Regions from separate parts of the Bordetella petrii genome, predicted to be linked through region 3. Evidence: predicted binding sites of a transcription regulator. Region 3 holds the regulator's gene; each other region holds the start of a gene.
The links. Region 3 encodes LexA, which represses DNA repair genes until DNA is damaged. Its sites were predicted from a motif close to ACTGTATNNNNATACAGT; they were not measured.
Positions count from the first base shown of each region.

Region 1 (7,936 bases), 780 kb from region 3:
GCGCTGATATTCGGTGGCCCGGAGATCGTCGCGCAATTGGGCAACCTGGTCTTCGGCCACGCCGTGCTGGCGCAATTCCTGGACGATGCGAGCCGTGCCCTGGCGCGTGGCGCGGCGGTGCACCAGGCTTTGCGCGAACCGCTCGGTAGACAGCCAGCCTTCTTTTTCCAGTGCGTCGAGCACGGCATCGAGGTCGGCGCCCTCGTCTACGTAGGGCTGCAGTTTGCGCGCAAGCTCGTTGCGCGCATATTCGCGGCGAGACAGATAGCCCACCGCGCGGGCCTTGAGCGAGGGCCCGCTACGCGCGGGCTTGCTCAAGGTTTCGAAGCCGCCGTCGGCTTCGCGCTGGCCCGGTTTGCGCCGCGCAGCAGATGCGCTGCGCGGCTCGCTTGAAGTGCCGGGCTTGTTGCGGATCATGCCTGGCCGTCGTCTTCGGCCTCGGCTTCGCTGGCGGGAAAGGTGGCCGCGCGGCTGACGATGCCCTGGTTCTCGCGCACCTTGTTTTCGATCTCGACGGCGAGTTCGGGGTGCTCTTTCAGGTATTCGCGCACGTTGTCCTTGCCCTGGCCGATACGGGTGCCGCTATAGCTGTACCAGGCACCCGATTTGTCGACCACGCCAGCCTGCACGCCCAGATCGATGATTTCGCCTTCGCGGGAGATGCCCGCGCCGTACATGATGTCGAACTCGGCCTGTTTGAACGGAGGCGAGACCTTGTTCTTCACGACCTTGACGCGGGTTTCGTTGCCTACGACCTCTTCGCCCTTCTTGATGGAGCCAATGCGGCGGATGTCGAGGCGCACCGACGAGTAGAACTTCAGCGCGTTGCCGCCGGTGGTGGTTTCGGGGTTGCCGAACATGACGCCGATCTTCATGCGGATCTGGTTGATGAAGATGACCATGCAATTGGTGCGCTTGATGGTGGCGGTGAGCTTGCGCAGCGCCTGGCTCATCAGGCGGGCCTGCAGGCCCGGCAGGGAGTCGCCCATTTCGCCTTCGATTTCGGCCTTGGGCACCAGGGCCGCGACCGAGTCGATGACGATGAGGTCGACCGAACCCGAGCGCACCAGGGCGTCGGTGATTTCGAGCGCCTGCTCGCCGGTGTCGGGTTGCGAAATGAGCAAGTCGGTAAGGTTGACGCCCAGCTTGGCCGCGTATTGGACGTCGAGCGCGTGCTCGGCATCCACAAAGGCGCAGGTGCCGCCGATTTTCTGCATTTCGGCGATGACCTGCAGGGTAAGCGTGGTTTTGCCCGAGGACTCAGGGCCGTAGATTTCGATGACGCGCCCCCGCGGCAGGCCGCCGACCCCCAGGGCGATGTCGAGGCCCAGCGAGCCGGTGGACACGACCTGGATATCGTGTTCGACCTCGTTGTCGCCGTAGCGCATGATCGAGCCCTTGCCGAACTGCTTTTCGATCTGCGAAAGCGCGGCGGCCAGCGCCTTGGCTTTTTCCGATGCGGCTGCCTTGCTGGATTTGTCGTTCATGTGGTGTGGTGTCCCGTGGGTAAATTTGTGTGCGACGCTGCGGCGGGCCGGCGCCAACCCGCGCCAGCGATACAGAAGATATACATACCGGCAGCGGCGATTATGGCATCGGATTATACTGGATAAAAATCCAGTATGCCATATAGCTCCTGGGATTCCCCGGGTGGGCAAGGCCCCCGGGCTGTGCCAGAATGCCCGAACCGGCCGGCGCCCTCTGGCCATCGCCCCGTTTTACCTTACGCATGCGCATCCTCATTGCCGAAGACGACAGCATCCTGGCCGACGGCCTGTCCCGCTCGTTGCGCCACAATGGCTACGCTGTCGACGCCGTCCGCGACGGCGCGGCCGCCGATTCCGCCCTGGCCGCCCAGGCTTTCGATCTGCTCATTCTAGACCTCGGCCTGCCCCAACTGGCCGGGCTCGAAGTGCTGCGCCGCCTGCGGGCGCGCAATTCGCTGCTGCCGGTACTCATCCTGACCGCCGCCGACAGCGTCGAGCAGCGCGTCAAGGGCCTGGACCTGGGCGCCGACGACTACATGGCCAAGCCTTTTGCCCTGTCCGAGCTCGAAGCCCGGGTGCGGGCCCTGACCCGGCGCGGCGCGGGCGGCGGCGCCACGCTTTTGCGCCACGGCCGGCTGGTGTTCGACCAGACCGGCCGCGTGGCCCTGGTCGACGACCAGACCCTCGACCTGTCCGCGCGCGAGGTCAGCTTGCTGGAAATCCTGTTAACGCGCAGCGGCCGCATGGTCAGCAAGACGCAACTGGTCGACCACCTGTGCGAATGGGGCGAAGAAGTCAGCACCAACGCCATCGAGGTCTACGTGCACCGCTTGCGCAAGAAACTCGAACCCAGCGGGGTCAAGATCATCACTGTACGCGGGCTGGGCTACTGCCTTGAACGGGACCAGGGTGCCGGCTACCTCGCGCACTGAGCCGGCCGCGCACGAAAAGCTGAACCAGGAAGCCCTGGACGCCATGAGCGGCGGGGCCAAGGGTCCCAGCTTCGCGCCGCCCCAGCGATCGCTGCTGGGCGAAATCCTCGACTGGATGCTGGCGCCGCTGTTCCTGCTGTGGCCCATGAGCGTGGCCATTACCTATGTCGTGGCGCAGAACATCGCCAACGTGCCCTACGACCGGGCGCTGGCCAATAACCTGCATGTGCTGTCGCGCTACGTCCACGCCCAGGATGGCCGCGCCGTCCTGCACATGAGCGAGTCCGTGCGCGACGTGCTGCGCCCGGACGAAACCGACAGCGTGTTCTGGCTGGCGCTGGGCAGCCATGGCGAATACCTGGGCGGCGACCGCGCCCTGCCCCTGCCGCCCGACCTGGGCCAGCCGCGCCCCGGCGCCGTGCAGTACGCCGACGACACCCTGCGCGGCTTCGGTGTGCGGCTCGCCTACACCTGGATCGACCTGCACATCCCGCAGACCCAGCCGGCCCTGCTGGTGGTGGCGGAAACCATGGAAAGGCGCACCGAGCTGGCCAACGACATCATCAAGGGCGTGATCATCCCGCAGTTCGTGGTGCTGCCGGTGGCGGTGCTGCTGGTGTGGTTCGGGCTGTCGCGCGGGGTGGCGCCGCTCAATGCGCTGCAGCAACGCCTGCGGGCGCGGCGGCCCGACGACCTGTCGCCCATCGACGAGCGCGCGGCGCCATCCGAGATCGCGCCGCTGGTGGGGGCCATGAACGAACTGCTCGACCGCCTGTCGGCCAACGTGCAGGCGCAGCGGCGCTTCGTGGCCGACGCGGCGCATCAGTTGAAAACCCCGCTGGCCGGGCTGCGCACCCAGGCCGAACTGGCGCTGCGCGACGCCAGCCCCGACGAAATGCAGTCGAGCCTGCGGCAGCTGGTCATGGGTTCCGAGCGCGCCACGCGCCTGGTCAACCAGCTGCTGCTGCTGGCCCGCGCCGAAAACCCGCATTCGGCCGACCTGGCCCCCACCGACCTGAACGCCATTGGCTACGAGCAGACCATGCTGTGGGTGCCCCAGGCTCTGGCCCTGAACACCGACCTGGGCTTCGAGGCCGCCGACACCGCGGTGCGCATCGCCGGCAATGGCATTCTGCTGGCCGAGCTGCTCAACAACCTGGTCGACAACGCCCTGCGCTACACCCCGCCCGGCGGACACATCACGGTGCGGGTGCGCGCCACGGCGGCGCACGCCGTCCTCGAGGTGGAAGACTCGGGCCCCGGCATCGCGCCCGAAGAACGCGAAAGGGTGTTCGACCGCTTCTACCGCGTGTTGGGCACCCAGGCTGAAGGCAGCGGCCTGGGCCTGGCCATCGTGCGCGAAATCGCCCAGAAGCACCGCGCTGAAGTGCATATTATGGAAGGCACGGCGCATTCACGGCTGCCGGGAACCTGCATCCAGGTGCTGTTTCCGTTGTATGCGCGCACCGCAAACCCCGCGGAGCCTACCTAGGGCATACCCTGACGCGCACTATATTGCCCTTTAATGGAAATAATTTGTTTCAAATTTAAGATTCGGGTAAGTATCGCGTCAGAACCTCGTCAGTCTCCTTTTTTACCTTGCAGGTAGCGCGACGCCGGGCCATCCGGCGCGAGCCTGCACGGTGGATCACCACCGGCCCAGAAACGAGGAGACATCATGAGCACAGCATCGCTGGCAGAACGCGGCCCATCCACCGGACCGCGCCCGATGACCAAGGAGGAACGGCGCGTGATCTTCGCGTCGTCGCTTGGCACGGTTTTCGAGTGGTACGACTTCTACCTGTACGGCTCCCTGGCCGCCATCATCGCGGGGCACTTTTTCTCGGGCGTCAACCCCACCGCGGCCTTCATTTTCGCGCTGCTGGCCTTCGCAGCCGGTTTCGCCGTGCGCCCCTTCGGCGCCCTGGTATTCGGCCGCCTGGGCGACCTGGTCGGGCGCAAGTACACATTCCTGGTCACCATCGTCATCATGGGCCTGTCCACCTTCCTGGTGGGCGTGCTGCCCAGCTACGCCAGCATCGGCATCGCCGCGCCGGCCATCCTGATCGGCTTGCGCCTGCTGCAAGGCCTGGCCCTGGGCGGCGAATACGGCGGTGCGGCCACCTACGTGGCCGAACATGCGCCGCAGGGCCGCCGAGGCGCCTACACCGCCTGGATCCAGACCACCGCAACGCTGGGCCTGTTCCTGTCGCTGCTGGTGATCATGGGCGTGCGCGCGGCCATGAGCGAAGAAGCCTTCCGCGATTGGGGCTGGCGCATTCCGTTCCTGATCTCGGTGGTGCTGCTGGGCATTTCGGTGTGGATCCGGCTGCAGCTCAACGAATCCCCCACGTTCAAGCGCATGAAGGAAGAAGGCCGCGGCTCCAAGGCTCCGCTGACCGAGTCGTTCGGGCAGTGGAAGAACCTGAAGGTCGTGATCATCGCTCTGCTCGGCCTGACTGCCGGCCAGGCCGTGGTGTGGTACACGGGCCAGTTCTATGCCCTGTTCTTCCTGACCAAGGCCTTGCAGGTCGACGCCAACACGGCCAACATTATGATCGCGCTGGCGCTGCTGATCGGCACCCCGTTCTTCCTGGTGTTCGGGTCGCTGTCGGACCGCATCGGCCGCAAGCCCATCATCATGGCCGGCTGCCTGATCGCCGCGCTGACCTACTTCCCGCTGTTCCAGGGCCTGACCCACTTCGCCAACCCGGCGCTCGAAAAGGCCCAGGCTACTGCGCCGGTCACCGTCATCGCCGATCCGGCCACCTGCTCGTTCCAGTTCAACCCGGTGGGCACCTCGTCGTTCACCAGCTCGTGCGACGTGGTCAAGTCGTTCCTGGCCGCCAACTCGGTGAACTACTCCAACCAGGCGGCCCCCGCCGGTACGGTGGCCAAGGTGAAAATCGGCAACGACGAGTTCGCCTCGTTCGAAGGCGCGGGCATGGCGCCGGCCGATTTCAAGGCCCGTTCGGCTGAACTGAAAACCGCGCTGACCGCCGCCATCCGTAACCACGGCTATCCTGCCAAGGCCGATCCGGCCGAGATGAACAAGGTCATGGTGGTGGTGCTGCTGACCATCCTCGTGATCTACGTCACCATGGTGTACGGTCCGATCGCCGCCATGCTGGTCGAGATGTTCCCCACCCGCATCCGCTATACCTCGATGAGCCTGCCGTACCATATCGGCAACGGCTGGTTCGGCGGGTTCCTGCCCCCGGTGGCCTTCGCCATCGTGGCAGCCACCGGCAACATCTACGACGGCCTGTGGTATCCGATCATCATCGCGGTCATGACGCTGGTTATCGGCACGCTGTTCGTGCGCGAAACCAAAGACGTCGACATCAACAACTGACCGCACATTCCCCCGCCAGGCAGGACTGCTGCGCCTGTCTGGCCCTTCAAGCTCCTTCGGGAGCTTTTTTTTTTGCCCGCACTCGCGGAGACGGGATGGATTCAGGACGCTGTCAGACCGCCAGGATTAGACTGCCAACTCAGATCACGGTCTTGCACTACATTTCCGGACGTTTGATCCCCTGTCCGGAAACCGCAGGGCCAGTACTCTGACACCAATGCCACGTCCCCCGCGAGCCTTTAATGGCGTGACATTGCGTGACCCTGCCGGGCCCGGCTTTTTCAAGCCGGGCCTTTTTTTGTCTTGTGCGGGCCGCGAATCAAAAGGAGCCTGCAAGCGTGGTGGCCCAGCGTTTTTTTTGCCGGGCGCATATCAGCGGCGGCGACCCAGCCCGATGACGAGTACCCCCACCACGATGGCGGCAACGCCCGCCCAGGCCGGGATCGCCACCGATTTCTCGGTTTCGGCCGTGGCCTTGACCGAACCGATCTGCAGCACGGTTTCTTCGCTGGTGTAGTTAAAGCCCTTGTAGACCAGCGCCGCCGCGCCCAGGGCGATCAGCACAATGCCTACGATAGTCGCCGGTTTCATCGTTGTGTCCTTTTTTTGGTGAGTGACGATGCGCCGGAAGATACCGGAACGCCCGCCCACTGTCCGTGACAGAACGTGTCGTGTCAATGAGGGAACCACATGGGCGCCATGTCGACGGCACTCGTATAGAATCAACCCTTTTGCCCGACGCCATGTGGTTCAAGAATCTCAAGATATACCGACTGTCTGCGCCCTGGACGCTAACCGGGGAGCAGCTTGAAGAAAGCCTGGCCCGGCATGCCTATCAGGCTGGCAACAATCTCGAAATGCAAAGCCTGGGTTGGGTTTCGCCGCGCGAAAACGCGGCCCTGTCGCATACGGTGAACCAGCAGATACTGCTCTCACTGCGCGCCGAAAAGAAACTGCTGCCGGCCACGGTGGTCAACCAGGTAGCCCGCGCCCGCGCCCAGGAAATCGAAGAGCAGCAAGGCTACAAGCCTGGCCGCAAGCAAATGAAGGAAATCAAGGAGCGCGTCACCGACGAGCTTCTGCCCAAGGCCTTCAGCATTTATCGCGACACGCGCGTCTGGATCGATCCGGTGAACCATTGGCTGGTCATCGATGCGGCCGCATCGGCCAAGGCTGACGAAGTCATCGGCCTGCTGGTCAAGACCATCGACCCGCTCCCCCTGGAAAACCTGTACGTGGCGCAATCGCCCGCGGCCGCCATGACCGGCTGGCTGGCGGCCGACGAAGCCCCTGCCAATTTCAGCATCGACCAGGACACCGAACTGCGCGCCTCGGGCGAAAGCCGCGCGGCCATCCGCTATGTCAAGCATTCCATCGATGCCGACGACGTGCGGCGCCATATCCAGTCGGGCAAACAGTGCACCCGCCTGGCCATGACCTGGGCCGATCGTGTGTCGTTCGTGCTGACCGAATCCCTGGACGTCAAGCGCGTGGCGCCGCTCGACGTACTGAAGGAAGGCAACGACACCGTCATGCAGAATGACGACGAGAAATTCGATTCCGACATGGCGCTCATGACGGGTGAACTGGCCAAGCTGCTGGCCGACCTTACCGCCGCGCTGGGCGGCGAAAAGCGCATCTGAGCGGCGGGCGGCCCCGCCGCCCGCCCGCATGGCCGCGCCTTCAATCCAGCCCGTGGAAGGCCGAGTCGTCGGGGCCGATGTGCGACGGATGTTTCCAGGTCACGTCGCGCATTGAATGCTGTACCAGACCTTCGACGCCCAGCAGCACGGCGAAGATCGCCATGCGGATGGGAATGCCGTTGTCAGTCTGGCGGAAAATCGCCAGGCGCGGATCGTCGTTGAGGTCGGTGCTCAGGTCGTTCGCGCCCGGCCGGCTGTCGCGCGGCAGCGGATGCATGACGATGGTTTCGGGCCCGCAATGGGCGTCGATAATGGCGCGGTTGATCTGGAAGTCGGGCGTATAGCCTTCGCTTTCTTCATTGGCGAAGCGCTCTTTCTGCACCCGCGTGGCATAGATGACGTCGGCGCCGGCCAGCCCGTCGGCCAACGAGCTTTTCTGTTCGATGACATTGCCGTTGCGGCTGGCTTGCTCGATGATGTACGCAGGCATTTCAAGCCCGGGCGGCGAGATCAACGTGA
Region 1 is NC_010170.1:2,139,785-2,147,720, reverse strand. It holds gene recX (recombination regulator RecX) at 1-417, opposite strand, end outside; gene recA (recombinase RecA) at 414-1,487, opposite strand; gene BPET_RS10435 (response regulator transcription factor) at 1,730-2,419, shown strand; gene BPET_RS10430 (sensor histidine kinase) at 2,535-3,911, shown strand; gene BPET_RS10425 (MFS transporter) at 4,098-5,774, shown strand; gene BPET_RS10420 (hypothetical protein) at 6,147-6,365, opposite strand; gene BPET_RS10415 (recombination-associated protein RdgC) at 6,518-7,417, shown strand; gene BPET_RS10410 (aspartate carbamoyltransferase) at 7,458-7,936, opposite strand, start outside.
Region 1: the regulator LexA is predicted to act here: its motif matches at 1,605-1,622, upstream of recA (recombinase RecA).

Region 2 (7,936 bases), 190 kb from region 3:
GCGGCGCGGTGCCGCCCGTATTTGTCGTAGATATATTGAATGATTTCTTCGCGGCGCTGGTGTTCGAAGTCGACGTCGATGTCGGGCGGCTCGCGGCGTTCTTTGCTGATGAAGCGTTCGAACAGGGCTTTGCTTTGCTCGGGGGCCACCGCGGTGATGCCCAGGCAATAGCAGACCACCGAATTGGCCGCCGAGCCGCGCCCCTGGCACAGGATGTTGCGGCGGCGGGCTTCCTGCACGATGTCGTAGACAGTCAGGAAATAGGGCTCGTATTTCAGTTCGGTGATCAGCGTGAGTTCTTTTTCGATCTGGGCGGTCACGGATGCGGGAACATCGCCGTGGTAGCGGCCGCGGGCGCCAGCATAGACTTCGCGGCGCAGGTAGCTGGCGGGCGTTTCGCCGGCCGGCACGATTTCGTCGGGGTATTCGTAGCGCAGCGTATCCAGCGAAAAACTGCAGCGTTGCGCGATGACCAGGGTTTGCGCCAGGGCATCGGCCGGATACAGCGACGCCAGCCGCAGGCGGGTGCGCAGGTGCTGTTCGGCATTGGCCTGCAGGTCGTAGCCGCATTGCGCCACGCTGCGTTTGCTGCGTATGGCCGCCAGCGTGTCGTGCAGCGGCTTGCGCGAACGCAGATGCATTTGCACCCGGCCCAGCGCCACCATGGGCAGGGCGGCGGCCTGCGCGGCCTGCTGCACGGCGGCGCGGTGCAGGTCGTCGCGCGCGCGATGCAGCAAGGTCAGTCCGACCCAGGCGCGCCCCGGGAACGTGCGCGCCAGCCAGGCCGCCTGCCGGGCCAGTGTGTCGGCATCGATGCTATCGGGCGGCGCCAGGATGGCCAGGCAATCGGGCACGCCGCGCAGATGCGCATGGCCGGGGCCGGGCGCGGCGATGTCATCCGCGCATAAGCGGTATTGGCCTTTGGGCGCGCGCGAACGGCCCAGCGTGATCAGCTCCGACAGGTTGCCGTAGCCTTCGCGATTCTGCGCAAGCAGCACCAGGGTCGGGCCGGGCGCATCGGCGCTGCCTTGCAGGGCCAGGGTGCTGCCGATGATGAGCGGCAGTTCGCAGGACTTGGCCGCCACGTGCGCGCGCACCACGCCCGCCAGCGAGCATTCGTCGGTGATGGCCAGCGCGGCGTAGCCCAGTTGCGCGGCCTGTGCGACCAGTTCTTCCGGGCGGGAGGCGCCCTGCAGGAACGAGAAATTGGACAGGCACTGAAGCTCGGCATAGGCCGGCAGCAGGGCCGATGAGGGGGTGGACGATATGGCGGACGGCATGGCGGATGACATGGGGGAATGCGTGGCGGCTTGTTCCGGTGCGAGCCGGCCCTAGGCGTAGCGTCCGTGCAGGAACCAGCGGGCGTGCTCGGTGTCGCGCTCGCGGTAGATCCAGTAGCGCGCCGCGGCGGCGTCTTCGGCCACGAAGTAGTCGCGCACCGTCAGGGCGGCGTCCCACCAACCGCTTTCGATGCGCTCGGGGCCCCGCACCAGGCGCAGAGGCTGGCCGGCATGAACGGGACGATGGTGTATGACCCGCAACGGCAGGGGCGGGTCCAGCAGCCAGAACGGACGATCGAGCGGCCCGGGCAAGGGAGCCTGGCCGCCGGAGCCGTCTTGAGCCGCTTGCCAGCCATTGGCGAATTCGGGGCGATGGTCGGCCACCGGCCGCGCATGCAAGACCCGCTCGCGGCCCAGCCGGGCGCTGAGCAGGTCGAGCAGCCGCGCGTGTTCGGCCGGCGTGCCGCCGGGCTCGGGAAACAGGCAGGTGCTGGCGGCGGGCTGTTCGACTGTGCCCGTCACGCGCAGCACCAGGGAGATGACCGGCGCTTCGAGTTGCAGGCGGCCGAGCTTTTCGCGCAGCAAGCCCAGCAAGTGCGGCTGCTGCCAGGCCGGCTGGGCCAGGCTGAGGGGCAGCACGGTGGGCGGGCGCGCGTGCCGGCCGCGCTCGTGTTCCAGCACCAGCGTCAAATGCTGCACGGCGCGCTGCCGCGCCGCCAGCCAGCCGCAGAGCTGTTCGAGCAGGCGGCGCGCCGAGGCCAGCACGGCGTCGGCGTGTTCGATGTAGTCGGGCAGTTCGAGCCGTTGCCGAAAGCGCGCGGGCGGTTGGATCCAGGCGTGGCATTCGGCCGCGTCGCCATAGGCGGCGTCCAGCGCCCGGACCAGTCCGGTGCCGCAGCGCCGCTGCAGTCCGGCGCGCGGCAGGCGGCGCAGCGCGCCCAGGGTATGGCAGCCAATATCGTGCAGCCAGTCCAGGCGCGCCTGGGCGCTGGGCAGCAGGGCACAGGGCAGGGCATCGAGCCGGCGCGCCAGCGTGCGGGCTTGCAGCACGCGGCGCGGCGCCCGCGGGACGGCCTGGCGCGCCAGCAGCCAGGCACCCTGAGCCGTGGGAGCCAGGCCCAGCGAGGCGTGCAGGCCCATGGCGCGCAGCGTGGCGGCCACCCGCTTGTGCAACGCGCGCGGGCCGCCGAAATACGCCAGGCTGGCATCGACCTGCAGCAGCACGGCGTCGGGTTCGGCCAGCGCGATGTCGGGCGTGTATTGCAGCAGCGCCAGCGCCGCTTCGCGCAGGATGCGATGCTCGGCCGGCACGTCGCGCGCCAGCAGGGCGATGGCCGGCGCCAGGGCCGCCGCGCCGGCGCGCCGCATGCCGGGCTGCAGCCCGGCGGCCGCGGCGGCCGGCGTGAGGGCGGCGATGCGCTCTTGTTCCAGCACCGCGAAGGCCGCGTCATGAGGCCATTGCGGGCGTGCGGCGTCGAGCGGCAGGCAGCGCAGGAAGGCGGCGATCCAGAGGGGCATGGCGGGGTGGCGCGGAAACCGGCGGCGTGGCGGTTTCGAAAACGATGTGCAGGGGTTCGGCGCAGGCGGGGCCGCGCCGCTTCAGGATATGAACGGACAGCCCGCCCGGGGCCGGCGCCAGCGCCAGCCGCAAGGGAGCGGGCGAGGCCTGCTGCGCCGCCGTGGCGGGACGCAGGGCAAAACACAGCGTGCTGCCGCCCTGGGCAGCCAGGTGCAGGCGGCGCAAGGCCTCGGGCCGCGCCTTGGGCAGCCAGCAGAGCAAGGCCCCGCAACTGCCGTGCTTGAGAATTTGCTCGGCGGCCCACAGGGCGTCGGCGGGGCGTTCGGGAGCGACCCACAGCAACTGGCGGGGCGCCAGGCGCCAGCTTTGCCAGCAGGCCAGGTGCGGCACATGGGGCGGCTGCACCAGCGCGATGGCATGACGGCTGTCGAGCTGGGCCAGGGCCGGCTGCAGCAGGCGGATTTCGCCGATGCCGGGATGCGGGGCCAGCAGTTCCACCAGCGCGCCGGGCGGCCAGCCGCCGCCCGGCAGCAGCGCCGACAGTGCGGCATGGCCGGTGGGAACGCCGCGCTCGGCACTTCGGGCCAACTGCGTGGCGCGCCAGAGGGCAGGGTGGATGTGTTCGGGGGATAGCATGGCTGATCTGAATTTATACTGTACAAATATACAGTATTTAAGCTCCCATGGCCTGAACCAACACGAGCCGCGTAGGCCCTCATGGCCCGAGTCCATCTCCGCCGAGTCCCGGGTCGTTGGGGCAGGCAGGGGGCGGCGCCCGTGCGGCGGGCTCGGGCGCATCCAGGCGCCCGAGGTCTGCTTACGCAGACTGCCCCGCCCAACGCGCCGCCCCCTGCCTGCCCCAACGGCCCGGGACGCCGCAAGAACCCGATCCAACTCCCGCCCTCGAGCAAGCTCCCCGGATCCAAGATCTACAATGACCGACCCGCCCTAGAACGCCAGCCAGCCCCGCCCAATGTCCACCGCCACTGCCACCGCCTTAGAGTTCCTGCCCGACCCCGGCATCGAGATCAAGCAACTGTTCATCCTGCTGCACGGGGTGGGCGGCTCGCCGCACGATCTGCAGCCGCTGGCGCAGGCCCTGCGCGCCGCCTTCCCGCAGGCCGCCATCCTGGCGCCGGCCGGGTTCGAGCCGGCCGATGGCGCCGGCGGCGGGCGGCAATGGTTTTCCGTGCAGGGCGTCGACGACGACAACCGCCCCGGGCGCGTGGCGCGCGCCTTGCCGGCGCTGGTCGACTACATTCGCGCCGCGCAGGCGCGCCTGGGGCTGCTGCAGTCCGATACCGCGCTGGCGGGGTTTTCACAGGGGGCCATCATGGCGCTCGAAGCGGTGCAGGCCCATGACGGCCTGGCCGGGCGGGTGCTGGCCTTCTCGGGACGCTATGCGCAATTGCCCAAGAGCGCGCCCCAATACACCACCATTCATCTGCTGCACGGCGCCGATGACGCCGTGATGGCCGTCTCGCACGCCCAGGCGGCCCAGGCGCGGCTGGATGCCCTGCATGGCGATGCCACCATCGATGTGGCCAGCCGCGTCGGACACGTCCTGCACCCGGCCCTGGTGCAGCGCGCCATCGAGCGCCTGCAGACCTGCGTGCCGCTGCGCAGCTGGGAAGCGGCGCTGGGCCTGAACCAGGCGCCGCCGCAGGGCTCGACGCTGCACTGAAACCCGCGCGGCCCTCTTTGAACCTGCCCTAGACGCCGGGCGCGCGCGGCGCGCGGCTTGCGGCGGCCGCATCGGCCGTGCTGGCCGGCGTGTCCTGCCAGCCGCCGCCCAGCGCCAGGAACAGGGCGATCTGGTCGGAACTCAGCGCCGCCTGCGACGCCGCCAGCGCGCTTTCCGTGCCGGCCAGCGTGCGCTGGGCATCCAGCACTGTCAGGTAATCGGTCTTGCCGGCCGCGAACAATTGCCGGGCCTGGGCGGCGGCCAGCGCGCTCTGGTCGCGCGCCGCCTGCAGCGTGGCCTCGCGGTCGAGTTGCCGCGCATATGTCACCAGCGCGCTTTCGGTTTCGCGCAGGGCGCCCAGCACCGTGGCGTCGAAGCGCGCCAGCGCGGCGCCGGCGTCCGCGCGGGCCTGGGCAATGCGCGCCTGCGCGGCGCCTGTATTGGGCAGGGTCCAGGAAATCAGCGGCCCGATGCTCCAGCTGAATGTGCCGCGTTCGCCTGCGATGGCGGCAGGGCCGGCCGAGCCGCCGGACAGCCCGAGCGTGATGGTGGGGTACAGCTCGGCCGTCGCCACGCCGATGCGGGCCGTGGCGGCCGCCAGCGCGCGCTCGGCCTGGCGGACATCGGGCCGGCGGCGCAGCAGCGCCGCGCCGTCGCCCACCGGGATGGGCTGCGCCAGCCGCGGCGGCCGGGCGCAGTCGAGCAGCGCCGCGGGCATTTCCGCGGGCGTGTGGCCGGTAAGGGCAGCCAGGCGATACAGGGCGGTGCGCTGGCTGGCCTGGAACGGCGGCAGGTCGGCCTGCAGTTGCTCCAGCTGGCTGCGCGCGCGCGTGACATCGAGCATGGTGCCGCGGCCTGCCTGCTGCAGGCGCTGCACGGCGTCGAGCGAATCGCGCTGCACCTGCACCGAATGCCGGGCCGAGGCCAGTTGCATGCCGGCCGCGCAGATGTCGGCATAGGCGTGCGCCGTTTCGGCCGCCACCGTCACGCGCGCGGCATCGTAGGCCGCCTGGGCCGCCTGCTCGTCGCCGGACGCGGCCTCGATGGCGCGGCGGATCTGGCCGAACAAATCTGCCTGGTAGGCTACGCTGATGCCGCCGGAATATGACCAGCTGTCGGGCGGCCGCGCGTCGGGCGCGCCAGCCTGCACGCCCGAGACATGTCCGAAGGTGGGCGTGGCGTTCACGCCCAGCATGGGCTGTTGCTGTCCGCGCGCCTCGCGCGTGGCGGCCTGGGCCCGCTGCAGATTGGCGGCGGCGATGCGCAGGTCGGTATTGGCCTGCAATGCCTGGCCGACCAGCGCGTCCAGCGTGGGGTCTCGATACAGCCGCCACCAGGCGCCGGGCACGGCATCCTGCCGGAAGGCCGTTGCGCGGGCCTGCTGGAAGCCGGCTGACGCAGTGGGCCGGTTGACGGCGGCGCCGTCAGGTACGCGGTAATCGGGGCCGACGGCGGCGCAGCCGGCCAGCGCCAGCGCCACACCCAGCGGCAACATGCGAAGGCGGCGGATGTTCATGATGCGTTGATCTCCACCGTGGCGGTCTGGCCGGCCACCAGCCGCACTCCCTTGGGTACTTCGTCGATCTGCACGCGCACGGGAATGCGCTGCGCCAGCCGCACCCAGTTGAAGGTCGGGTTGACGTTGGGCAGCAGATTGGCCCCGGTGCCGCGGTCGCGGTCGGCGATGCCCAGGGCGATGCTCTGCACATGGCCATGGATCTGGCGCGAGTCGCCCATCAGCGTGACCGAGACTGCGTCGCCTTCATGGATCTGCGCCAGCTTGGTTTCTTCGAAATAGCCTTCTACGTAGAACGAGCTGGCATCGACCAGGGCCATGACCGCGTGCGCCGCGGTAGCGTACGAGCCGACGCGCAGGTCCAGGTTGGTGACGCGTCCGTCGGTGGGCGCCACCACCCGGCTGCGCGCCAGATTCAACCTGGCGGTCGCGCGCTGCACTTCGGCCTCGGCCAGCGCGGCTTCGGCCTGCTGCAGGCGCGCCTGGCTTTGTTCGAGCGCTTCGGCCGACACCAGCTTGCCCAGCGAACGGTTGCGGCGCGCATCGCGCGCGGCCTGGTCGCGCGCCACCTGCCGCGCGCGTACCGCGGCCTGGGCCTGGTCGTAAGCCAGCTGGAAGCGGGCGCGGTCGATTTCGAACAGCACGTCGCCGGCCTTGACGTCTTGATTGTCGTGCACCGGCACGGCGGTCACCAGGCCGGACACATCAGGGGCGACCTGCACGACGTAGGCCTTGACGCGCCCGTCGCGCGTCCAGGGCTCGACTTCGTAGTGCGTCCATAATTGCCAGCCGGCATAGACCGCCGCGCAGACGGTCAGCGCCGTCACGAAAAACTTGCCCACGACAGGGCGGCGCAGCGTATTGAGGATGTTCATGGTGCTACTTCAGTACGTAAGGTGAAATCAGGTAGACGCCGTACAACAGCACGACATAGAGGGCGGCATCGAACAGCGCCGGATGCCACACCAGCCGGTAGAAGCCGGCGCGCGCCAGCAGGCGCCGAACGGCCCAGGCCACACCCAGCGTGGCCAGCCCCAGCATCAGCAGCCAGGGGAAATAAATGCCGTAGAAATTGAATTCGCCAATCATGATGCGTGCGCCGGCGGCAGTACGTCGGGCCGGTAGTCGGGGGCTTGCGGGAACAGGGCGCGGCGGATGCCCACCAGCGCCACCACGGCGCGGTCGCGCGCGGCCAGGGCGCCGGGCGCGGCCGTCACGCGCGCCAGCGCGCGGTCGATGTCGGCCAGCAGGGCGGGCAAGCCGGTGGCGCCGCTGCCGCCGGCCAGGCGCCGCCGGAAAAGCCCCGCCAGCCCGCCCAGCACGGGGCCGATAGCGGCTTCGGCGGCCGGCAGAATGCGCCGCGCGCGCTGCAGCTCGGCGATGTCGTTGCCCACGCGCAGGTCTTTCAGCGTGTCGGCGGCCAGTTGGTCGTCGGAACGCCTGGCCAGCGCCAGGCGCGGCTGCAGCAGGCCGATGCGATCGAGCATGCGCAGCGTATAGGCCGAGCGCGAAGGCGCGCGGCTGGCGCTGGCCAGCGCGGCCAGCTCTTTCCAATTGGCCGCCTGGATGCGGCGCGCGCTCTGCTCGGCGCTGATGGTGCGGAAAATCGCCGCGATGAGCGCGGCCATGGCCACGCCGATGATCTGCGCGGCCATGGTGTCGATGAACGACACCAGGTCGGCGGTGTTGGTGTCGTGCAGCGCCAGCGTGCCCAGGAAGCCGAACAGCAGCGCCATGGCCTTGCCGGTGTGCGCCGGCCGCGGGATCAGCGCGCCCAGCACCAGCGCCACTGGCAGGATCGACAGCGCCAGCATTTCGAATGAGTGAATGGCGGGCATGATGCCCAGCAGGTACAGGGCCGACAGCGGGATCGAATAGATGGTGTAGCGCAGGAACAGCATGATGCCGGGCACGGGATTGTCCTGCGCGGCGAAGAA
Region 2 is NC_010170.1:2,727,534-2,735,469, reverse strand. It holds gene BPET_RS13210 (error-prone DNA polymerase) at 1-1,292, opposite strand, end outside; gene BPET_RS13205 (Y-family DNA polymerase) at 1,332-2,798, opposite strand; gene imuA (translesion DNA synthesis-associated protein ImuA) at 2,728-3,435, opposite strand; gene ypfH (esterase) at 3,773-4,483, shown strand; gene BPET_RS13190 (efflux transporter outer membrane subunit) at 4,512-5,999, opposite strand; gene BPET_RS13185 (efflux RND transporter periplasmic adaptor subunit) at 5,996-6,874, opposite strand; gene BPET_RS13180 (DUF1656 domain-containing protein) at 6,879-7,088, opposite strand; gene BPET_RS13175 (FUSC family protein) at 7,085-7,936, opposite strand, start outside.
Region 2: the regulator LexA is predicted to act here: its motif matches at 3,453-3,470, upstream of imuA (translesion DNA synthesis-associated protein ImuA).

Region 3 (7,936 bases):
GCGCAGAGGGAGCTTCCGATGCGGAAGCAGGTTCATCCTGTTGTTGCATACAATTAATCGGGGAAATTACTAAAACAGGCCGACTATCCTATTAAACCGTGTAGGTGTAAAGTGTCGTTGTATACAACTAAGGGTAAATCCGAGGACGGCCATGACATTCCCCCCTGTAACGCTGGTTGAAGTGTCACCCCGCGACGGTCTGCAGAACGAGCCTGAAATCCTGTCGACCGGGCAGAAAGTCGAACTGATCGAACGCGCCTTGGCGGCGGGGTTGCGGCGCATCGAGGCGGTCAGCTTCGTCAACCCGCGGCGGGTGCCGCAAATGGCCGATGCCGAAGCGGTGATGAAAGCCGTGCCGCGACGGCCGGGCGTGACATACAGCGGCCTGGCGTTGAACGTGCGGGGAGCGCAGCGCGCCGTGGATGCCGGGGTCGACGAAATCAACTACGTGGTGGTATCCACGGACAGCTATAACCAGGCCAACCAGGGTTGCCCCAGCGACGAGACCTTGCGCGGCTGGGGGCAGGTCGCCACTTTGGCGCGCGATGCCGGGTTGCGGGCCACGCTGACGGTGGCGGCCTCGTTCGGCTGTCCATTCGAAGGCGAGGTCGATGTGGACCGCGTGGTGCACATCGCCCGGCAGGCCGCCGCCGAAGGGGCGGACGAGATCATCCTGGCCGACTCGATCGGCGTGGCGTCTCCGGCAGATGTGCTGCAACGGGTCGATGCCGTGCAACAGGCCTTGCCCGACGCCGCGCTGCGTTGCCATTTCCACAACACGCGCAATACGGGCATTGCGAATGTGCTGGCCGCCATGCAGGCTGGCGTGCGCGTGTTCGACGCATCGATCGGCGGCATTGGCGGGTGCCCGTTTGCCCCTGGCGCCACAGGCAACATTCCTACCGAAGACGTGGCCTATATGCTGGAACGGATGCGATGCGCCGGCTCGGTATCGGCAGCGGCGCTCGCGGATGCGGCGCAATGGCTGGCGCAGACGTTGGGCCGGCCCGTGCCGGGCATGCTGTCGCGAGCGGGGTTGTTTCCACGGCCAGCGGCCGCGGCATGTGCGTGAGTGCCGGCGCGTGTGAAGCTACGCGTGTTGAAGGCGATGTACGCCAAAGGTGCCGCGGGTAGCCGGACTGCGGGCGGCCGGACTGCAGGCGGCCTGGGCAAAGCCGGCCCGGAGAAAGCCAGCTAGTGCAGCGCCTGGGTGCGGATCAGGCCCACGGCAATGCCTTCCAGCGCGAATTCCTGGGTGCCGTCGACCACGATCGGTGAGAAGTCGGGGTTTTCGGGCAGCAGCTCGATGCGGCCCTGGTGGCGCTGCAGGCGCTTCACGGTAACTTCGTCGCCCAGGCGGGCGACGACGATCTGGCCATTGCGGGCCTCGGCCGCGCGCTTGACGGCCAGCAGGTCGCCTTCGAGGATGCCCGCGTCGCGCATGCTCATGCCGCGCACTTTCAGCAGGTAGTCGGGCGTTTGCGCGAACAGGTCAACGTCGACGCCGACTTCGCGTTCGACATGTTCGGCCGCCAGAATGGGACTGCCCGCCGCCACGCGCCCGACCAGGGGCAGCAGCAACCGGCCTACGGCGTCGGCCATGCCGGCGAGGGCGGAGGCGGCGGTCTCGGGGCCGGGCGGGATGGTTTCGCCGGCGTCTTTCAGGCGGATGCCGCGCGAGGCGCCGGCGGTGAGTTCAATGGCGCCCTTGCGGGCCAGGGCCTTCAGGTGGTCTTCCGCGGCATTGGGCGAGCGGAACCCCAGCGCGCGGGCGATTTCGGCGCGAGTGGGCGGAAACCCGGTGCGCGATACCGTCAGCCGGATGAGATCCAGAATTTCCTGCTGGCGGTCGGTAAGTTTGCTGGCCATGGCGATGATCCGGAAAGCGGACTGTATGGATATACAGCACGAATTCTGGACGACGTACGCCAAAAAAGCAAGGGCTGCCCGATTGGCGTGTCCACGAACCTGGCCGTGCGGGGGCAGCAGGGCCGCGCCATGCAAAGCAAAAGCCCCTCCGGTGGAGGGGCTTTGCTGGCGACTGCGGCTGTGCTTACTGCTTGATGACAGCGGCGATCGCCTTGGCGACGATGTCGATGTTGTGGCTGTTCAGGGCCGCCACGCAGATGCGGCCGCTGGCCACGGCGTAGATGCCGTGCTGCTCGCGCAGCACGTCGACCTGGGCCGAGGTCAGGCCCGAATACGAGAACATGCCGCGCTGCTGCAGCACGAAGCTGAAGTCTTGCGTGGCGCCCGCGGCCTTGATTTTGTCGACCAGTTGCTGGCGCATCAGGCGGATGCGGTCGCGCATGCCGGCGAGTTCCTGTTCCCACAGGGTGTAGAGCTCGGGCGTATTGAGCACCGTGGACACCACCGTGCCGCCGTGGGTGGGCGGGTTGGAGTAGTTGGTGCGGATGACGCGCTTGAGCTGGCTGAGGACGCGCTTGGCTTCGTCCTGGTTGCCGGCCACCACGGTCAGCGCGCCCACGCGCTCGCCGTACAGCGAGAACGACTTCGAGAACGACGAGCTGATCAGCATGGTGAGGCCCAGGTCGGCGAACAGGCGCACCACGGCGGCATCTTCTTGCAGGCCGGCGCCGAAGCCCTGGTAGGCGATATCGAGGAAGGGCACCAGGTTGCGCGCCTTGACCACCTGCGCGATCTGCTGCCATTGCTCGGCCGTGGGGTCGACACCCGTGGGGTTGTGGCAGCACGCGTGCAGCACCACGATGGTCTGGGCCGGGGCGGCCTGCAGCGAGGCCAGCATGCCCTGGAAGTCCAGCCCATGGGTGGCGGCGTCGTAGTAGGCGTAGGTTTCGACCGGGAAGCCGGCGCGCTCGAACAGGGCGCGGTGATTTTCCCAGCTGGGGTTGCTGATCAGCACCTTGGACTGCGGCAGCAACTGGCGCAGGAAGTCGGCGCCGATTTTCAGCGCGCCGGTGCCGCCCAGGGCCTGGGCGGTGAGCACGCGGCCTTCGGCGGCCAGGGGGGAATCGGCCCCCAGCAGCAGGGTCTGGGCTCCCTTGTTGTATCCGGCGATGCCTTCGATGGGCAGGTAGCCGCGCGCGGCGGCGGCCTCGATGCGGGCGATTTCGGCCTTGCGCACGGCGTTCAGCAGCGGGATGCGGCCGTCGTCGTCGTAATACACGCCCACGCCCAAGTTGACTTTACCGGGGCGGGTATCGGCATTGTATTGTTCGTTCAGGCCCAGGATAGGGTCGCGCGGCGCAAGTTCGACGGAATCGAAAAGAGAGCTCATGGGGTTCGGTAAGGGTATGTGGACGCAGGAGGGCGTGCTGTGGATAATGAGGGGTTTACCCTGAGACAGTCTAGCATGACCGCTCCCGGATTCGTCGATTTTCCCGACAGCCCTTTTCACCTGTACCAGCCATACCCGCCGGCGGGCGACCAGCCCGCCGCCATCGAAGGCCTGGCCCAGGGCATGCGCGACGGCCTCATGTACCAGACCCTGCTGGGCGTGACGGGCTCGGGCAAGACATACACCATGGCCAACATCATCGCCCGGCTGGGCCGGCCGGCCCTGGTGCTGGCGCCCAACAAGACGCTGGCGGCCCAGTTGTACGCGGAAATGCGGGAGTTCTTCCCGAAGAACGCGGTCGAGTATTTCGTTTCTTATTACGACTACTACCAGCCCGAAGCCTACGTTCCCACCCGCGACCTGTTCATCGAGAAAGACTCATCCATCAACGAGCACATCGAGCAGATGCGGCTGTCGGCCACCAAAAGCCTGCTCGAACGCCGCGACACTGTCATTGTCGGCACCGTTTCGTGCATATACGGTATCGGCAACCCGGGCGACTACCACGCCATGGTGCTCATCCTGCGCGCGGGCGACCGCATTTCTCGGCGCGAGGTGCTGGCGCGGCTGGTGGCCATGCAGTACACCCGCAACGACGCCGACTTCGCCCGCGGCACCTTCCGGGTACGCGGCGAAACACTCGACATCTTCCCGGCCGAAAGCCCCGAGCTGGCGCTGCGCCTGACGCTGTTCGACGACGAGATCGAGTCGCTCGAGCTGTTCGACCCGCTCACCGGTCGGGTGCGCCAGAAAGTGCCGCGCTTCACGGTCTACCCCGGGTCGCACTATGTCACTCCGCGCGACACGGTGCTGCGCGCCATCGAAACCATCAAGGAAGAACTGCGCGACCGCCTCAAGCTGCTGACCGCCGAGGGCAAGCTGGTGGAGGCGCAGCGGCTCGAGCAGCGCACCCGCTTCGACCTCGAAATGTTGCAAGAGCTGGGTTTCTGCAAAGGCATCGAGAACTACTCCCGCCACCTGTCCGGCGCCGCCCCGGGCGAGCCGCCGCCCACGCTCATCGATTACCTGCCGGCCGACGCGCTGATGTTCATCGACGAAAGCCACGTCACCATGGGTCAGCTGGGCGGGATGTACCGGGGCGACCGGGCTCGCAAGGAAACCCTGGTGCAATACGGTTTCCGGCTGCCGTCGGCGCTCGACAACCGGCCGCTGCGCCTCGAAGAATTCGAGGCGCGCATGCGCCAGTGCGTGTTCGTGTCGGCCACGCCGGCCGCCTACGAGCAAGAACATTCCGACAACGTAGTCGAGCAGGTGGTGCGGCCCACCGGGCTGGTCGATCCGCAGGTCGAGGTGCGCCCGGCCCGCACGCAGGTCGACGACCTGCTGGGCGAGATCAAACTGCGCGTGGCGGCCCAGGAGCGCGTCCTGGTCACCACGCTGACCAAGCGCATGGCCGAAGACCTTACCGACTTCCTGGCCGAGCACGGCGTGCGGGTGCGCTACCTGCATTCCGACATCGATACGGTCGAGCGCGTCGAGATCATCCGCGACCTGCGCCTGGGCACGTTCGACGTGCTGGTGGGCATCAACCTGCTGCGCGAAGGGCTGGACATCCCCGAGGTGTCGCTGGTGGCCATCCTGGATGCCGATAAAGAAGGCTTCCTGCGTTCCGAGCGCAGCCTCATCCAGACCATCGGCCGCGCCGCACGCAACCTGAACGGCCATGCCATTCTGTACGCCGATGCCATTACGGCCTCGATGCGGCGGGCCATGGACGAAACCGAGCGGCGGCGCACCAAGCAACTGGCGTTCAACGCCGAGCACGGCATTACGGCGCGCGGCGTCAACAAGGCGGTGCGCGAACTCATCGACGGCATCGTCGCGCCGGCCCGCCACGATACCCTTGAATCCGCCATCGCCCCCGAGGTGCTGGCCGACGAAAAGTCGGTAGCCCGCGAGATCCGCCGCCTGGAAAAACTCATGACCGACCACGCCCGCAACCTGGAGTTCGAGCAGGCCGCGGCGGCGCGCGACGCGCTCAATGCGCTCAAGCAGCGCGTGTTGCTGGATGGCGCGGCATAGCGGCACGAGAGGGCCGGAATGGCCCGGGTGTTGCATTGCGGGCAAAGCGGCCGATTTGTTACGGCAAGGCGTCGAAATACCTCCGGTATCGCTTTCAATAATTGATTTAACCTATTGATTAAATAGGAAAAAATAATACTCACAGAAAGCCCGTCCACGCTTGCGCAATTGCAAAAAAAACTTGCTATATTCCGGGTTTTCCCTCAGACTTACACCCATGATGACCAAGGTACTTTTCGTTTGCATGGGTAACATCTGTCGCTCGCCGAGCGCAGAGGGCGTTTTTCGCCATTTGGTGAACGATGCCGGTTTGGGCGATGTCGTGCATGTGGATTCCGCAGGCACGCATGCCTATCATATTGGCGAAGCGCCCGACGCCCGCGCCCAGGCCGCCGCCCGCAAGCGCGGCTACGAGATCAATCATTGCGAAGCCCGGCAAGTTACCGCCGACGATTTCCGCGAGTTCGATCTCATTCTGGCCATGGACTGGGACAACCTTTCCGCGTTGCAGCAGCAATGCCCCAAGGCTTACCAGCACAAGCTGATGCTGCTGATGCGTTTTGCCAACGAATTCGAAGAAGCCACGGTGCCCGACCCGTACTATGGCGGCCCCGAAGGCTTCGGCAAGGTGCTCGACTACCTGGAAGATGCCTGTCAGGGGGTGCTGGAGCTGGTCCGCAAGCGGGCCACGCAGTACCAGGCGGCCTGATCCGGCATTGGCCATCGGGCCTCGAAAAACCGCGCCATGGCGCGGTTTTTTACGATTACGATGGCTTAGCAATTTACTCGGGAATTTGCTATACTTGAGGTAATTACTCAGGTATTGGTTGCCCAGGTCGGGTGGCCTGCCGGTTTTAACAGGAATCCACCATGCGGCTCACTACGAAAGGACGGTTCGCGGTCACCGCGATGATCGACCTGGCCATGCGGCAGCACAGCGGTCCGGTAACTCTCGCGGCAATCAGCCAGCGCCAGAATATTTCGCTTTCTTACCTTGAACAGCTGTTCGGCAAGCTGCGCCGGCACGAGCTGGTCGACAGCGTGCGCGGCCCCGGCGGCGGTTATTCGTTGGCCCGGTTGGCCCGCAACGTCACCGTTGCCGACATCATTTTCGCGGTCGATGAACCCCTCGACGCCACCAACTGCGGTGGCAAGCATGATTGCACCAGCGGCAAGGACGGCAAGTCGGGCAAGTGCATGACGCACGAGCTCTGGACCACCCTGAACCGCAAAATGGTCGATTACCTCGATTCCGTGTCCCTGCAAGACCTGGTCGACCAGCAACGGTTGCGCCAGCTGCAGGAAGCCACACAGGCGGCGCAGGGCTGCACCGCCGTGCGGGTCGAGCGGGGCGCCGCGGGTTCCACCCCCGTCGCCACCCCGGCCATCGCCGCCGACGCCACCGCATAAGAAGCAGGAGTAGCAACCCATGACCACCCGCCCGATCTATCTCGATTATTCCGCCACCACGCCGGTCGATCCTCGCGTGGTTGAAAAAATGGTGCCCTGGCTGTACGACAACTTCGGCAACCCCGCCTCGCGCAGCCACGCCTTCGGCTGGGAAGCCGAAGACGCCGTCGAGAACGCCCGCCAGGAAGTCGCCCAACTGGTCAACGCCGACCCGCGCGAAATCATCTGGACCTCCGGCGCCACCGAGTCCGACAATCTGGCCATCAAGGGCGCCGCCAATTTCTATGCCGAGCGCGGCAAGCACATCATCACGGTCAAGACCGAGCACAAGGCGGTGCTGGACACCTGTCGGGAGCTCGAACGCCAGGGCTTCGAGGTTACCTACCTGGACGTGCGCGACGACGGCCTGATCGACCTGGACGCCTTCAAGGCGGCGCTGCGCCCCGACACCATCCTGGTGTCGGTCATGCTGGTGAACAACGAAATCGGCGTCATCCAGGACATCGAAACCCTGGGTGAAATCTGCCGCGAGAAGGGCATCGTGTTCCACGTCGATGCGGCGCAGGCCACTGGCAAGGTCGCCATCGACCTGCAGAAGCTCAAGGTCGACCTGATGTCGTTCTCGGCTCACAAGACTTACGGCCCGAAGGGCATCGGCGCGCTGTATGTGCGGCGCAAGCCGCGCGTGCGCATCGAGGCGCAGATGCACGGCGGCGGCCACGAGCGCGGTTTCCGCTCGGGCACGCTGGCCACGCACCAGATCGTCGGCATGGGCGAGGCCTTCCGGCTGGCCCGCGAAGAAATGGGCACCGAAAACGAGCGCATCCGCATGTTGCGCGACCGCCTGTGGGCGGGGCTGTCGCAAATCGAGGAAACCTACCTGAACGGCAGCCTCGAGCAACGCGTGCCGCACAACCTGAACGTCAGCTTCAACTACGTGGAAGGCGAGTCGCTGATCATGGCCATCAAGGAACTGGCGGTCTCCAGCGGTTCGGCCTGCACCTCGGCGAGCCTGGAGCCGTCGTACGTGCTGCGCGCCCTGGGGCGCAACGATGAACTGGCGCACAGCTCTATCCGCTTCACGCTGGGCCGGTTCACGACCGAGCAGGAAATCGACTTCACGATCGAATTGATCAAGAGCCGCGTGGGCAAACTGCGCGACAT
Region 3 is NC_010170.1:2,918,086-2,926,021, reverse strand. It holds gene BPET_RS14100 (GntR family transcriptional regulator) at 1-49, opposite strand, end outside; gene BPET_RS14095 (hydroxymethylglutaryl-CoA lyase) at 152-1,072, shown strand; gene lexA (transcriptional repressor LexA) at 1,195-1,869, opposite strand; gene BPET_RS14085 (amino acid aminotransferase) at 2,054-3,259, opposite strand; gene uvrB (excinuclease ABC subunit UvrB) at 3,335-5,362, shown strand; gene BPET_RS14075 (low molecular weight protein-tyrosine-phosphatase) at 5,580-6,071, shown strand; gene iscR (Fe-S cluster assembly transcriptional regulator IscR) at 6,233-6,772, shown strand; gene BPET_RS14065 (IscS subfamily cysteine desulfurase) at 6,792-7,936, shown strand, end outside.

Region 4 (7,936 bases), 870 kb from region 3:
CGCCTGGGCCTGGCGGATGGCCAGTTCGGCCAGTTTCTTGCCGTACTCGACATTGCTGTGCAGCCACAGGTCGAGCGCGCTTTTCGAAAAACCGCCCACCAGCCGCACGGCATCGCGGCTGTTCAGGCGTTCTTTGATCTGGCCCTGGAATTGCGGGTCGAGCACCTTGGCCGACAACACGAAACTGGCCCGCGCGAACACGTCTTCGGGCAGCAGCTTGACACCCTTGGGCAGCAAACCGTGCAGCTCGGCGAAGCCCTTGACCGCGCCGTACAGGCCTTCGCGCAAGCCCGACTCGTGGGTGCCGCCCGCGGGGGTGGGAATCAGGTTGACATAGGACTCGCGCACCGCGTTGCCGTCTTCGGTCCAGGCCACCACCCATTGAGCGCCCTCGCCGTCGGCGAAAGTTTCATGGTCGGCGCCGGCGTATTGCTGCCCCTCGAAAAAGGGCACCATCAGCTCGGCGCCGGCCAGGGCTTCGGCCAGGTAGCCGCGCAAGCCGTCTTCGTATTGCCAGGTCTTGGTGTCGCCGGTTTTCTCGTTGGTGAGCGTGACCTTCACGCCCGGCAGCAGCACAGCCTTGCTGCGCAGCAGGTGGGTCAGCTCGCCCGGCGGGATCTGCGGACTGTCGAAATATTTGGGATCGGGCCAGACCCGCACCCGCGTGCCCGACTTCTTGCGGCCTGCCTCGGTGTATGGCGCCAGGGGCTCGGCCACGTCGCCGCCCTTGAACACCAGGCGGCTGGTGGCGCCGTCGCGCCACACCACGACTTCGAGCCGGGTGGCCAGGGCATTGGTAACGGACACGCCAACCCCGTGCAGCCCGCCCGAGAAGGCGTAGGCGCCCCCGCCCTGCTTGTCGAACTTGCCGCCAGCGTGCAGGCGGGTGAACACCAGCTCGACCACCGGGGCCTTTTCTTCGGGGTGCAGGCCCACCGGAATGCCGCGGCCATCATCTTCGACCGATACGCTGCCGTCGGCGTGCAGGGTGACCTGGATCTGCTTGCCGTAGCCGGCCAGCGCCTCGTCGGCGGCGTTGTCGATGACTTCCTGCACGACGTGCAGCGGGTTTTCGGTGCGGGTGTACATGCCCGGGCGCTGGCGCACCGGCTCCAGCCCCTTCAGGACGCGGATGGACGCCTCGGTGTAACGTGGTGTAGCCAAGTTATCCCCAAGATCTGTGGAAAAAAACCGACATTTTACGGACAAGTCCAGATTCTGCGCGGCCTGAGGTGGGATGCGCACGTCCTGACCAGTCTCGAATTCGGTACGATGACAAGTCTGGCGGCTTCGGGCTGCCGCGACGGCATTTGCCGGCGACGCCCAGTGGGCCGCGCCGCAACATCCTACACAAAACCGGCAAACCCTGTTGTTATCAACAGTGGTATGCTTAACTCCTTACCTTTCAGTAGAACAACAAACGGCAGGGCCGCTGGCGCGTCCCATGCTGCTGAACCGAGAATCACCATGAGCGAGCAAATCAAGAACGTCAGCGACGCAAGCTTCGATGCCGATGTGATCAAGTCCAGCCAGCCCGTGCTGGTCGACTACTGGGCAGCCTGGTGTGGCCCGTGCAAGATGATCGCCCCCATCCTGGAAGAAGTCGCCTCCGAATACTCCGGCCGCCTGACGGTCGCCAAGCTCAACGTCGACGAAAACCAGGGCACTGCCGCCAAGTACGGCATCCGTGGCATTCCCACCCTGATGCTCTTCAAAGACGGCCAGGCCGCCGCCACCAAAGTGGGCGCCCTGTCGAAATCCCAGCTCACCGCTTTCCTGGACGGCGCGTTGTAATAAACTACGCGTTGTAATTTTTTCGCGCGCCGGCCCCGCCGGCGCCCATGTACCGCGCGGGCCCGTCCGTGGCCCGCCGCCAAAGCCCTTCTTTAAATTTCCCCTTTCACCGCGATGCACCTCAATGAACTGAAGGCGCTGCACGTTTCGCAGCTGCTGGAAATGGCCGCTGGCCTGGAAATCGAAAACGCCAACCGCTTGCGCAAGCAAGAGCTGATGTTCGCCATCATGAAGCGGCGCGCCAAGCAGGGCGAGCAGATTTTCGGCGACGGCGTGCTCGAAGTGCTGCCCGACGGCTTCGGATTCCTGCGCTCGCCCGAGACCTCATACCTGGCCAGCACCGACGACATCTACATTTCGCCGTCGCAGATCCGCCGCTTCAACCTGCACACCGGCGACTCCATCGAAGGCGAAGTGCGCACCCCCAAAGATGGCGAGCGCTACTTCGCGCTGGTGAAGGTCGACAAGGTCAACGGCGTGGCCCCCGAGGCGATCAAGCATCGCATCATGTTCGAAAACCTGACGCCGCTGCACCCCAACCAGCCGCTGCGCCTGGAACGCGACATCAAGAGCGAGGAAAACCTCACCGGCCGCATCATGGACATCTTCGCCCCCATCGGCAAAGGGCAGCGCGGCCTGATCGTGGCCAGCCCCAAGTCGGGCAAGACGGTGATGATGCAGCACATCGCTCACGCCATCACCACCAACTACCCCGACGCCGTCATGATCGTCCTACTGGTGGACGAACGCCCCGAAGAAGTCACCGAAATGCAGCGCACCGTGCGCGGCGAAGTGGTGGCGTCCACCTTCGACGAACCCGCGACGCGCCACGTGCAAGTGGCTGAAATGGTCATCGAAAAGGCCAAGCGCCTGGTCGAGATGAAAAAAGACGTGGTGATCCTGCTGGATTCCATCACGCGCCTGGCTCGCGCCTACAACACGGTGGTGCCCGCCTCGGGCAAGGTGCTCACCGGCGGCGTCGACGCCAACGCCCTGCAACGCCCCAAGCGCTTCTTCGGCGCGGCGCGCAACCTCGAAGAAGGCGGCTCGCTCACCATCCTGGGCACGGCGCTCATCGAGACCGGCAGCCGCATGGACGAGGTCATCTACGAAGAATTCAAGGGCACCGGCAACTCCGAAGTGCACCTCGAACGCCGCCTGGCCGAAAAGCGCGTCTACCCGGCCATCAACCTGAACAAATCGGGCACCCGCCGCGAAGAACTGCTGATCAAGCCCGAACTGCTGCAAAAGGTATGGGTACTGCGCAAGTTCATCCACGACATGGACGAAGTCCAGTCGATGGAATTCATCCTCGACAAGATGCGCGCCACCAAGACCAATGCCGAATTCTTCGACATGATGAAAAAGTAAGCTCGACCCGGAAGCGCTGCGCTTCCGATCGAGTGCGCATGAAGCCGTCGAGGCACACAGCGGTGTCTGACACCTACGGAGTCAGACACCTGGCGGTCTTGCGGCAGGACACTGCACCGCGGAATCAGGCATCGCAATTTCACAGCGATGCCGCGCACAATACGAATGGAGCTGCCGTGGCACACAGCGGTGTCTGACATCTACGGAGTCAGACACCTGGCGGTCTTGCGGCAGGACACTGCACCGCGGAATCAGGCATCGCAATTTCACAGCGATGCCGCGCACAATACGAATGGAGCTGCCGTGGCACACAGCGGTGTCTGACACCTTGTATCTTGAGCGCGGTAGTGATTAGCTATCGCTACTAGCGGATCCGGTGAGTTTGTTCTGACACGGAAAGCCTGGACTTTGTGACGCAGATTAGGCCCCGGATTCGCGCCTCTGAGAGCCGACTGGATGCTGGACGGTAGCCTAGGGCATAGTGACCCTGCATGAACAAGGCAAGTGGGCGCAGTGGGCTTGGGGGCCATTTCACTAGGAGTCCAAGTCGATGTTTTTTCTGGGAATTGACGTCTCAAAGGCCAAGCTCAACTGCGCGCTGGTCGGCGCCGAGGGCGATAAGCGCAAGACCAAGGTGGTGGCTAATACGGTGGCCGGGATTCAGGCGCTGTTAGGCTGGTGCGCCAAGCAAGGCGCGCAGCCCGAGCAGTTGCACGTGGTGCTCGAGCCGACCGGGCCGTACCACGAGCAGGCGGGCACCGCGTTGCATGAGGCGGGGGCCACGGTCTCGATGATCAATCCGGCGCAGGCGCGCGATTTTGCCGGTGCGCTGGCGGTGCGCACCAAGAACGATGAGCTCGACAGCTACGTGCTGGCCCGCTATGGCCAGGCGCTGTGCCCGCCGGCCTGGCAGCCGGCGCCGCTGCACGCGCGGCAACTGCGCGCGCTGCTGGCCCGGCACGAGGCGCTGGCCAAGGATCTGCAGCGTGAGCTCAACCGGCAGGAGAAGGCCCAGTTCGGCCAGTCGCCCGAGCCGGTCACCGGCTCGATCGACAAAAGCGTGGCGTTCCTGACCGAGCAGATCAAGCGTCTGGAGCGCGCGATCAACGACCATATCGACCGCCATCCCGACCTGAAAGAGGACCGGGACCTGCTGACCAGCATCCCGGCGGTCGGCCCACAGACCGGCAACGCGTTGCTGTCGATCATGCATAACCGGCGCATTGAATCGCCGCAGGCGTTGGCGGCCTATCTGGGCCTGGTGCCCGTACAGCGCCAGTCCGGCACCAGCCTGAACGGCCGGCCTCGGCTGTCCAAGACCGGGCCGGCTCGGGTGCGGGCCACCCTGTACATGGCCGCGGTCGTGGCTGTGCGCCATAACCCCCACATACAGGCGCTCTATGCCCGCCTGCTGGCCGCCGGCAAGAGCAAGATGGCTGCTCTCGGCGCCGCCATGCGCAAGCTCGCTCACTTATGCTTCGGCGTGCTTAAAAACCGCACCCCTTATCGCAGCGATTACGCGTTACCCGCTTGACTGCCAAGACGGTATCTACGGAGTCAGACACCTGGCGGTCTTGCGGCAGGACACTGCACCGCGGAATCAGGCATCGCAATTTCACATCGATGCCGCACATAATACGAATGGAGCTCCCGCGGCACACAGCGGTGTCTGACACCTACGGAGTCAGACACCTGGCGGTCTTGTATTGAGACAGTGACACCTGCGTCAGACACTTGGTGGTCTTGTATTGAGACAGTGACACCTGCGCCAGACACCCGGCGAGATCACTGCACGAGATCCGGCGGCCCAAATTCACTGGTCGCAGTCCTGCGTCGTCCGGTCGGGCGGGGGTGGCGCGTTGGGCGGCGGGACAGCCTGCGCAGCAGGCCGAGGGCGCCTGGTTGCGCCCGAGCCCGACGCACGGGCGCCGCCCCCGCCCGACCGGACGACACAGGACGGGGCAAGAACCAATCCCGGCCCGGCCACAACCACAGCACAAGCCATGGCCATAGCAGCCACAGCCAGGCCCCAGCCTCAACCCGAGCCAGCCCCACCCCTAACAGAAACCAGCCCCCCTCCCCAGCTCAGTGCTCGATATACTCGCTCACCGGCCCCGGCTTGGGTTCGGGCTTGGTTTCCACCGGCTCCAGCTTGGGGTCGTCCCAAGAGCCAGTAACCGCGTATTCCATCGTCATGGCGCGAGCCAGCGGCTGCTTCAACAGCCATTGAGTCACAAACGCCCCTAACCCAATCAGCGGATTCACCGCCAGCGCCGTCACCACCGCCGCGCCGCTGGCATCCAGGTTCGGGATCACCACCGCGCGCAGATTCCAGCGTTCCGCCACGATATCCGTGTCGCCCGCCAGCACAATAGTGGCCACCGGGCTATTGAGCTTGTACCCCTCGGAATGCAGAATGCCCCGGCTCAGCTTCATATCGCCACGAATGGTGTCAAACGGGAACCCATCCCGCAACAGGTCTGTCGGGTTGAACTCCAGCTTGGCCAGCCGCTGCAGCGATTGCAGCGACAACAACTCCAGCAGGCGCGCGCTGCGGGAGTTCACATTGATCAACCGCCCCTTGTCCAGACTGACCCGGGCCTGGCCATCGATATTGGCCAGATCGTGCGACCACGGCAGGTCGCGCCAGGTCAGCTTGCCCTGCACGGTGCCGCTGCCGCCCGCCACCACCTGCTTGTAGCCGATGCGGTCGATGAAGCCGCCCAAATCTTTGAAGTCGGCCTTGGCGTCGACCGTCAGGCCGCGCTGCGCGCCATCCAGGCGCCAATTGCCGGTAGCGTCCAGGGTGGCCGCTTCATTGGCAATGCGCAGCTTGTCCAGGCGCCACGACTTGCCGCGTTCCAGGTTGGTGCCCTGCACCTCCAGCGCCCCCACCTCGTGCCCATACAACGAAAACCGCTCGGCGCGCAGATCGATGGCGGGAATGTCCGACAGGTCGTCGCCCGACGCTTCGGGCACGTCTTGCATGGCGCCCTGCGCCTCCTGGCCGCCCAGCGCCAGGTGCGTCAGCCGCGCCGTAACCTGGCCGGCGATGGCGCCCGAAGCCTCCTGCCACGACAACGATCCCGCCGCCTGGCGTGACTCGATGCCGACTTGCCAATGCTCCGGCTGGGGCCGGGTGGCGTTGAGTTTCAGGTCATCGAGCGTCCAGCCCGCCACCTGCAGACGTCCCGTTTGCAGACCGATGCGGCTGAGCATAGGCAGAACGGCCTGGCTCTTGCCTGCGCCCTTGCGCCCCTTTCCGGATGCCTGCGCCTCGTCGCCGATTTTTTCCCAGGCGTCCAGGTCCAGCTCGGGCATCTGGATGTCGACCGCCAGGCCCGATGACGGCAGCGCGGCCGGGCGGTTCACGCCCAGCGCGCCGCGCGCGAAATACGGCGCGCCACGCGGCGCCGCGCGGTCGTGCTCGAGTTGCAGCGCCAGGCCGGCGTCCAGGCTCACCGACAACTGGTCGCGCTTGCCAGCCGCCCCCGGGGACGGACTCCAGCGGGCCTTCAGGGCGCGCGTCTCGGACCTGGCCTTGCCCACCGGCGCGGGCAGATCGATAGCCAGGCCCGCGAGGTCCGATTCAACCGAAATGTCCAGCACCCCGCCCGAGCCATAGCCCAACTGGCCACGATATTGCGTCTGGCCTGTAACACGGGCCATGAGCGGACTGTCGCTCAGTTGCGCCAAGCCCGACGCCGGCAGCGTGCCAGCCAGGCGCAGCGCGTCGCCATCGTGTTCGAGCTTGCCGGCAATGGTGGCCGCCCCACCCAGGAATTCAGTGCGCAGTTCATCGGTGGACACGCCGCGCTCGGAAAAGTGCAGGTCGCCCTGCAGTTGCCGCAGTTCGGGCATCAGCGGCACAAAGCGGAAACTGTTGCCGGCGAACGCAATGCGGCCGTCCACTTTGGTGTTCTCGGCGTCCAGCAGCGGCACCTCGAGCTTCAGGGCCACCTGCCACGCGCCCGTGCCCTCGGCCGAATCCAGCGCACCGTCGAGCAACCCGCCCAGCGGCGAGTTGGCAGCCAGCGCCAGGTAAGCCGGCACAGGCCCACTGGTCTGCCCGTCGACATGCAGGGTGGCCTGGTGCTCCATATCCGGAATGGAAGCCGTCACGGCGCCCAACGTCACGGTCTGCCCGTCGCCGGTATGGGCGATGGCGCCGCCCGGGCTGTCGAGCGACAGCCCGGCCTTGTCGACCGCGAAATTGCCGGCCAGGTTCTCAAGTCGTGGCCAGCCCTTGGTGTCGCCGTGCGCGGGGGCATAGTCGACGATGGCTCCCGAGTACGCTCCGGCAATGCGGAACTCGCCGACGTCGTCCGGGTCCTCGAACGGAAAGTCGTCCAGGTCGCCCTTGACGGTGACGGCGGCATCGCGCGCCTGCCCGGCTGGCAGGCCGTGCGCCAGCCATTCGCGGGCATCGGCGTTCACCGTCAGCGGCAGGTACTTGTAGATGGCAGGCATGGCCGCGCGCGCCAGGTTGCCGTGGAAGTCGGCCGTGCCGGCGGCGGTCTTGCCCTGGGCACTCCAGCGGCCGCGCAGGCGCGCATCGAGGTCGGCGTTGGCAATATCGAGCTGGCGCACGTCCACCACGGCGGGCTGCCCCGCCGGGCGGCGCAGGCTGGCATCGATGCGAACCGTGTCGGCCTGCAGCAGCGGCGGGTCGAAAGTGTGCGGCAGGTTCGCGCTCAGGCCGGTCAGCTCGCCCCGCAAGGCCATGCCCGCGCCGTCTTCGCCGCGCGCCAGGGGCACGTCGGCAAACTGC
Region 4 is NC_010170.1:2,047,184-2,055,119, reverse strand. It holds gene BPET_RS10020 (DNA topoisomerase IV subunit B) at 1-1,164, opposite strand, end outside; gene trxA (thioredoxin TrxA) at 1,468-1,794, shown strand; gene rho (transcription termination factor Rho) at 1,909-3,165, shown strand; gene BPET_RS10005 (IS110 family RNA-guided transposase) at 3,716-4,699, shown strand; gene BPET_RS10000 (YhdP family protein) at 5,251-7,936, opposite strand, start outside.
Region 4: the regulator LexA is predicted to act here: its motif matches at 1,366-1,383, upstream of BPET_RS10020 (DNA topoisomerase IV subunit B).